2 regions of the Blastococcus jejuensis genome follow, and region 2 is predicted to be linked to the other one. Evidence: riboswitches for the same ligand, from Rfam matches in the RefSeq annotation. Region 2 holds a riboswitch; the other holds the start of a gene.

Region 1 (3,942 bases), on a different contig from region 2:
AAGCGCTCGCCCAGCTCGAAGGCGCTGCGGTAGGTCAGGTGGGCGATCCGGCGGGCGATGCCCAGCCCGTCGACCGGCGGGTCGGCCGGGTCGTAGTCGCCCCCGGACCAGCGAGGGTCGGCCCGGACGGCGGCCTGCTGGGTGGTCTGGGTGCCGATCTGGTCGGCGGTGGCCACGGCACCCGACGCGAGGAAGAGCAGCGTCTCCACCCGCTCGGGCAGCGCGACCGCCCACTCCAGCGCGCGCATGCCGCCCATCGAGCCACCGACGACGCAGGCCCACCGCGCGACGCCGAGCGCGTCGGCCACCGCCGCCTCGACGCGCACCTGGTCGCCGACGGTCACCTCCGGGAACCGGGAGCCCCAGCGGCCGTCGTCCGGCGCGAACGAGGACGGGCCGGTCGTCCCCTGGCAGCCGCCGAGGACGTTCGGGCAGACGACGAAGAACCGGCCGGTGTCCAGCGCCCGGCCCGGCCCGATCAGACCGTCCCACCAGCCGCCGGTCGGGTGCCCGGGGCCGGCCGGGCCGACGACGTGGCTGTCACCGGTCAGCGCGTGCTCCACCAGCACGGCGTTGGAGCCGTCGAACGATCCCCAGGTCTCGTAGGCGACCCGCACGCCCGGGAGCTGCCCGCCCCGCTCCAGCGGGAACGGGCCGGGCAGGTCGAGGAAGCGCCGGTCACCGACCGGATCCCCCTCGACCCACCCGCCCATCGTCAGGCGCTCTTCGCCGCGCGGAAGCCCGCCTCGAGGTCGGCCAGGATGTCCTCGATGCCCTCCAGGCCCACGGCCAGCCGGACCAGACCCGGGGTGACGCCGGTGGTCAGCTGCTCCTCGGCGGTCAGCTGCGAGTGCGTCGTCGACGCCGGGTGGATGACCAGGCTGCGCACGTCGCCGATGTTGGCCACGTGGCTGTGCAGCTCCAGCGCCTCGACGAACTTCTGGCCGGCCTCGCGACCGCCGTGCAGCTCGAAGGTGAGCACCGCGCCGCCCCCCTTCGGGGCGTACTTCTGCTGCGCCGCATGCCACCTCGACGACGGCAGGCCCGGGTAGTTCACCGCGTCGACCTCGTCGTGGGTCTCGAGCCACTGCGCCACCGTCAGCGCGTTCTCGACGTGCCGCTCCATGCGCAGCGACAGCGTCTCGATGCCCTGGACGACGAGGAACGCGTTGAACGGCGAGATCGCCGGACCGAGGTCGCGGAGCAGTTGCACGCGGGCCTTGAGCGCGTAGGCCGGCGCACCGAGGTCCTTGTAGACCACGCCGTGGTACGTCGGGTCCGGGGTCGTGAAGCCGGGGAACCTGCCGCTGGACCAGTCGAACGTCCCGCCGTCGACGATGATCCCGGCGATCGCGGTGCCGTGGCCGCCGAGGTACTTGGTGGCCGAGTGGACGACGACGTCGGCGCCGAACTCGAACGGCCGGATCAGGAACGGCGTGGCGATGGTGTTGTCGACGATCAGCGGGACGCCGTTGCGGTGCGCGACCGCGGCCACGGCCTCGATGTCGAGGATGTCGCCCTTCGGGTTGCCGATCGTCTCGCCGAAGAACGCCTTGGTGTTGTCCTGGACCAGCGCCTGCCACGCCTCGGGGTCGTCGGGGTCCTCGACGAAGGAGACCGTGATGCCGAGCTTGGGCAACGAGTGGTGCAGCAGGTTGTAGGTGCCGCCGTAGAGGGACGCCGAGGCGACGACGTGGTCGCCGGTCTCGGCGACGTTGAGGATCGCCAGCGTCGTCGCCGACTGGCCGCTCGACACCGCCAGGGCCGCGACCCCACCCTCCAGCGACGCCACGCGCTGCTCCAGCGCGTCCTGCGTCGGGTTCATGATCCGCGTGTAGATGTTGCCCATCTCGGCCAGCGCGAACAGGTCGGCGGCGTGCTGGCTGTCGCGGAACTGGTAGGCGGTGGTGGCGTAGATCGGCAGCGCGCGAGCGCCGGTGGTGGGGTCGGGGCTGGTTCCGGCGTGGATCTGCCGGGTCTCGAAGCTCCATGCCTGGGGGTCGGTCACGCGCCGTCTCCTCTCGTCGCGGAGAACCCGCGGCGCGCAGGAGCTCCGTCCTTGCCCCCGCGGCGGGCGCCGCGAGAGCCGGCTCTTCCCCTGGAGCACCTCAGACGGAGTAGAGGTTGCCGGGCAGCCAGCCAGGTGCTTGTCGCTGCCTCTCGTGAGCCAGACCCGATCCTAGGTGGCCCGATGTCCCACGTGAAACACCGGTCCCACTGTGTGGACGCCGGGGCGGACGGTCTGGCCGACGGCGGATGCCGCGTTGCGGCCCCCGGTGCCGCGGTGCGGGGCGGCCGGGGCGACCACACGGCGGCACCGGGCAAGCTGCACCCTGTGCGCGCGCTGATGTTCGACTCCTTCGCCGGCCCGCTCCGGGTGGAGACCCTCTCCGATCCGGTTCCCGCCCCCGGTGGGGTGGTCGTCCAGGTCGGTGCCAGCGGGATCTGCCGCAGCGACTGGCACGCCTGGCAGGGCCACGACCCCGACGTCGTCCTGCCGCACGTGCCGGGTCACGAGCTCGCCGGGACGGTTGCGGCCGTCGGCGGGGGCGTCACCCGCTGGTCCGTCGGCGACCGGGTGACCGTTCCCTTCGTCAACGCGTGCGGCCGCTGCGCCCAGTGCGCCGCCGGCGAGCACCAGGTGTGCGCCCGGCAGACCCAGCCGGGTTTCACCCACTGGGGCTCGCTGGCCGAGTACGTCGCGCTCGACGCCGCGGACGTCAACCTGGTGGCGCTGCCCGACGGGCTCGACGACACCACCGCGGCCGCGCTCGGCTGCCGCTACGCGACCGCCTTCCGCGCGGTGACCCAGGTCGCTCGGGTGCGGGCCGGCGAGTGGGTTGCGGTGCACGGCTGCGGGGGTGTCGGGTTGTCCGCCGTGCAGATCGCCGCCGCGGCCGGCGCCCGCGTCGTCGCCGTCGACGTGTCCCCCGGCGCGCTGGAGCTGGCGCGGGCGCTGGGCGCCGAGCACGCGGTCGACGGGGCGGGCGACGTCCCGGCTGCCGTCGTCGAGCTCACCGGCGGCGGCGCGCACGTCTCGCTCGACGCCCTCGGTGCGCCGGTGACGTGCGCGAACTCGATCCGCAGCCTCCGCCCGCGCGGCCGGCACGTGCAGGTGGGCCTGCTGCCGCCGGCGCAGGGGCGCGCCGACGTGCCGATGGAGCGGGTCATCGCCCTCGAGCTGGGGGTGCTGGGCAGCCACGGCATGGCCGCGCACGCCTATCCCGAGCTGCTCGGTCTCATCGCCGCGGGCCGGCTGGACCCGCGCCCGCTGGTCACCCGGGAGATCGGCCTGGAGCAGGCGGCCGGCGCGCTCGCCGACGTCGGACGCGAGCCGGGCATCGCCGTCGTGACGAGATTCTGAGTACGGCTAATGAGGGTGATCGCATCGGGCTAACTGCCCGTCGCGGACTCGCCCAGAAGGCGGCCTTAGGGACACCGCCAGGACGCCCGGGCGGGGGTTCTAGCCTGCAGCTCGCTCGAATTGGATGAGGACTTCTGTTGGCCACTGCTCGTCGTCGGAGCGGACCGTGAATCGGTAGGAGCCCGGTGCGACGGCCATCTGGATGGGTTCGTCCCACGACGAAGTCCTCGCGATGACCCGGCCCGACGGAGCGGCGAAGTCTCCCGTGGCCAGAAGCTCTGGCGTTCGGCTGCTTTCGGCGGACTCGTCGAACACGACGCGCAGACCGACGTCACCTTCTGCTTCGGGAAGTCCCCGAACGACAATCGTGCTGGCGGTCGCGAAGACCACCTGGGCCGACGGATCGAACTCGGGCAGATCTTCGTCTGCGCCATCGTCATACAGGTACACGTGTGACCATTCGAGGCCATACGTCCCTTCTGCGATTGGCATCGCAGCCGCTCCTGTCCCGAGATGTAGGGCACGTCCGTTTGGGCATCCATGCAGTCGAGAGCATCGGATCGCGCCCGGCCCAACGT
Region 2 (3,942 bases):
CCTGCCGAGTGCAAGAACGGGGTCACCCGCGGGACTGTTCCCGACCGTTTCTCAGCTGTTCATGCGGGCCAGGACGGCGGTCCAGACCGCGCCGATCACCAACGCCGGGACGAGGAAGACCAAGCCGTAGGGCGAGAGCGCGAAGAACATCAGGTACCAAGCCGCCGTCTCGGGGGCCGAGGCGGCGGTCGCGACGGTCAACCAGGCCACGGGCACGACGGCCCAGCACGCCGTGCCGAGGGCCCAGTAGGCGAGGCGTTCCGGATGCCGTGGCCCCACCCAGCGGATCACGACGACGACGACCAGCACGGCGACCGCCCAGGACACCACTGGCACCACGGCCGGCGGGCCCGTCAACCGCCCCGCCTCGTCCCTCCCGGAGCTGTCCACCCCGGCGGTCGCCAGGACCGTCCCGACGGCGGCGGCGAGGCCCACGAGGACGAGGTGCGCCGTCAGCACCGCCTGCACCCAGGCGGCCGGTGGGCGACCACTCCCCGCCTCGGGGACGACGACGGCCCGGCCCCCACGAGGGAGACCGGGCCGCTCGCCGGAGGCGGACGGCACGTCAGCCGCGCCGTCGTCGTCCCAGGCTTCGAGCGTCAGCCGGCGGCGCGGACGGCGTCGGCCTGCGGGCCCTTCGAGCCCTGGACGACCTCGAACTCGACGCGCTGGCCCTCGTCGAGGCTCTTGTACCCGTCCATCTGGATGGCCGAGTAGTGGACGAAGACGTCCTGGCCGCCGTCGACGGCGATGAAGCCGAAGCCCTTCTCGGCGTTGAACCACTTCACGGTGCCCTGTGCCACGTGTGCTCCCACGTTTCGTGCGTGCGGTCGGACCCTCTGGATCGGGGGACCGAGGTCTCGCTCTTCCGCCCGCCGAAACACGAACGTGGAACTCGAACCGTGCGAGAAGGTACAGCAGAGTGGCCCGCGTTACACCCACTCCACGCAGGGCGAATAGCCGGATCTGGGGAGCCTCGTGTCGCCCTGACCGGTGAGGGGTTCGACCCTACGCCTACCCGATCAGACCGGCAGCCCGTGCGGAGGCCAGCGACGGCTGCACGCGGTGGGTCGGGCCGACGACCGGCTCCAGCGGGTCGAGGGTCTTGAGGCCCTCCCCCGTGTTGAGCACGACGGTCTCCTTGGCCGGGTCGAGCCGGCCGTCGCCGACGAGCTGCCGCAGGACGGCGACGGTGACCCCGCCGGCGGTCTCGGCGAAGACGCCGGTGGTGCGGGCGAGGTCGCGGATGCCCTGCACGATCTCGTCGTCGCCCACCCGGCCGACCGCGCCGCCCGTGCGGCGGACGGCGTCCAGCGCATACGGCCCGTCGGCGGGGTTGCCGATGTTGAGCGACTTGGCGATGCCGGTGGGCTTCACCGGCTTGACGACGTCCCAGCCGTTGTCGAACGCCGTGGCGATCGGGTCGCAGCCGGCCGACTGGGCGCCGAAGATCGTCCACTCGGTGGCTTCGACGATCCCCGCGGCCGTCAGCTCGCGGAACGCCTTGTCCACCTTGGTCAGCAGCGAGCCCGACGCCATGGGGATGACGACCTGCGCGGGGATGCGCCAGCCGAGCTGCTCGGCCAGCTCGTAGCCCATCGTCTTGGAGCCCTCGGCGTAGTACGGCCGCACGTTCTGGTTGACGAACGCGGTGTCCTCGAACTCGTCGGTCTCGCCGAGTTCGCTGGTCAGCCGGTTGACGTCGTCGTAGGAGCCGTCGACGGCGACCAGCGTCTGGCCGTAGACGGCCGACTGGACGACCTTGCCCGGCTCGAGGTCCGACGGGATGAAGACGACCGACGGCAGCCCGGCGCGGGCCGCGTGCGCCGCGACCGAGTTGGCCAGGTTGCCGGTGGACGCGCAGGCGATCGCCGTGTAGCCCAGCCCCCGGGCGGCGGTCGCCGCGAGGCTGACCACGCGGTCCTTGAACGAGTGGGTCGGGTTGGCCGAGTCGTCCTTCACCCAGAGCCCCCCGGTCATGCCGAGCTCCTCGGCCAGCCGGTCGGCCCACACCAGCGGCGTCATGCCGGGGTCGAGCGAGACGCGATCGGCCGGGTCCTGGCCGACCGGGAGCAGGCCGGCGTAGCGCCAGATGTTCTGGGGCCCCGCCTCGATCTGCTCGCGGGTGACCGCGCGCATGATCTCCGGGTCGTAGTCGACCTCGAGCGGGCCGAAGCACTCCGCGCACGCGTGCTGGGCGATGAGGCCGAAGGTGGCGCCGCAGTTGCGACACACGAGCCCGCGGGCGGGGCAGGGTGGCACGGGCGGGTGGGTGGCGGAGCCTGGGGGAACAGGAGTGGTACCGGGTGCGGTCAGGGTCATCCGACGACTACCTCCTCATCTTCCCCGCGTCGGGCCGTCGAGCCGCGCGGGACGGAATTGGCACCTCCCGCTCGCGCTGATCACGCGGGCGGCGGTTGCCGGGGCTTCATCGGGCCGTGTCCCTCTGCCCCTCTGGATGAGTGGAACGCCGTCGACTGTACCGATTCCGCGCGGGAACCTCCCGCGGGTCAGGATGTGGCGGTGAGCACGCGCATCGTCTACACCGACCTCGACGGCACGATGGTCGGTCCGCGGGGCTCGTTCTGGCACACCGCCGGGCGGGACCTGACCGACTCCCCGGCGATGGCATTGCTCGAGCTGCACCGGGCCGGCGTCCCGTTGGTCCTGGTCAGCGGCCGCACGTTCGAGCAGGTGGTGGAGGCGGCGCGGATCTTCGCCGCCGACGGTGCGATCGCCGAGCTCGGGGCGACCGTGGCCTGGGACGTCGGCCGCAGCACCCATCGGCTCGACGGCGACCTGCCGGCGGAGCATCGCGACCGGACCCCGATGTCGGTCATGGCCGAGCTGGGCATCGTGGAGAAGCTGATCGCCGAGCATCCCGGCCGGCTCGAGTGGCACGCCCCGTGGCACGCCACGCACACCGCCGACGCGCTGCTGCGCGGCCGGGTGGACCCGCTCGCCGTCGACGCCTGGCTGGCGCAGAACGGCGCTCCCTGGCTGACCCTCAAGGACAACGGGACCATCCCGGCGACCTCGCGGTTCACCCTCGACGCCGCCGTCCTGCCGCCGCGGGTCTACCACCTGATGCCGCGCGGCATCTCCAAGGGCGCCGCGATCGCCTGGGACCTGGAGCGGCGCGGGATCGACCCGGCCGATGCGGTCGCGATCGGCGACAGCGTCAGCGACCTGGAGATGGCTCCTGCCGTCGGCCGGCTGTGGATCACCGCGAACGGCGCCGCCGTCGACGGCATGGCCGAGTTGCTGGCCGCCGTCCCCAATGCCGCCGTAACGGCCGCGCCGATGGGCGAGGGCTGGGCCCAGGCGATCCGCTCCTCGCTGTGATCGCCGCCGTGACGATCTGGTCAGCTTGCACCCGCGCATGCGCGGTGATGCGCAGGGATGCGGTTATCCGCACTGGATAACCGCATCCATGCGCAAGAACGCGGGAAAGCGCCCCTGCTCAGCTCGTGACGTCGCGGCGAGCGAAGTGCCGGAAGGCCAGCGCGGTGAAGATCGCCGAGTAGACCAGCGACTGGATCACCCCGCGGTAGAGGTCACCGGAGTCGATCGGGGTCTGCAGCAGATCGGTCCAGGCGTATTCCTCCGCCGTCGGGAAGTAGTCGCGGATGTCACCCAGCTGCTCGATCTGGTCGAGGATCGCGAAGACGAACATCGTGAACACCGCGCCGCCGACGGCGGCCAGCGGCGCGTCGGTGACCGTCGAGAACCAGAAGGCCAGGGTGCCGACGACGAGCAGGTGGACGGCGAGGTAGCCGACCATCCCGCTGAGCCGGAGCATGCCGTCGCCCTGGTCGAGGGTGACCCCCACCGGCGTCTGGATGTCCTCGAATCCGAAGACGATCCCGCCGGCGACGACCGCGACGGCGGTGACCGTGACCAGTGCCCCCACCGACAGGACCAGCGCGGCGTACCACTTCT

The links. Region 2 has a riboswitch for S-adenosylmethionine ahead of thrC (threonine synthase). Riboswitches for the same ligand answer to the same signal wherever they lie in the genome.
Region 1: another riboswitch for S-adenosylmethionine. It lies ahead of ABD644_RS20590 (bifunctional o-acetylhomoserine/o-acetylserine sulfhydrylase); the one in region 2 lies ahead of thrC (threonine synthase).

Annotation. Positions count from the first base shown of each region.
Region 1 is NZ_BAAAVV010000016.1:1,164-5,105, reverse strand. Features, by position in the region: gene metX (homoserine O-acetyltransferase MetX) at 1-713, opposite strand, end outside; gene ABD644_RS20590 (bifunctional o-acetylhomoserine/o-acetylserine sulfhydrylase) at 716-2,008, opposite strand; SAM riboswitch class IV at 2,051-2,168, opposite strand; gene ABD644_RS20585 (zinc-dependent alcohol dehydrogenase family protein) at 2,336-3,364, shown strand; gene ABD644_RS20580 (hypothetical protein) at 3,464-3,814, opposite strand.
Region 2 is NZ_BAAAVV010000010.1:110,378-114,319, forward strand. Features, by position in the region: gene ABD644_RS18125 (hypothetical protein) at 52-564, opposite strand; gene ABD644_RS18130 (cold-shock protein) at 600-803, opposite strand; gene thrC (threonine synthase) at 1,015-2,262, opposite strand; SAM riboswitch class I at 2,335-2,465, opposite strand; gene ABD644_RS18140 (HAD family hydrolase) at 2,524-3,345, shown strand; gene ABD644_RS18145 (ABC transporter permease) at 3,464-3,942, opposite strand, start outside.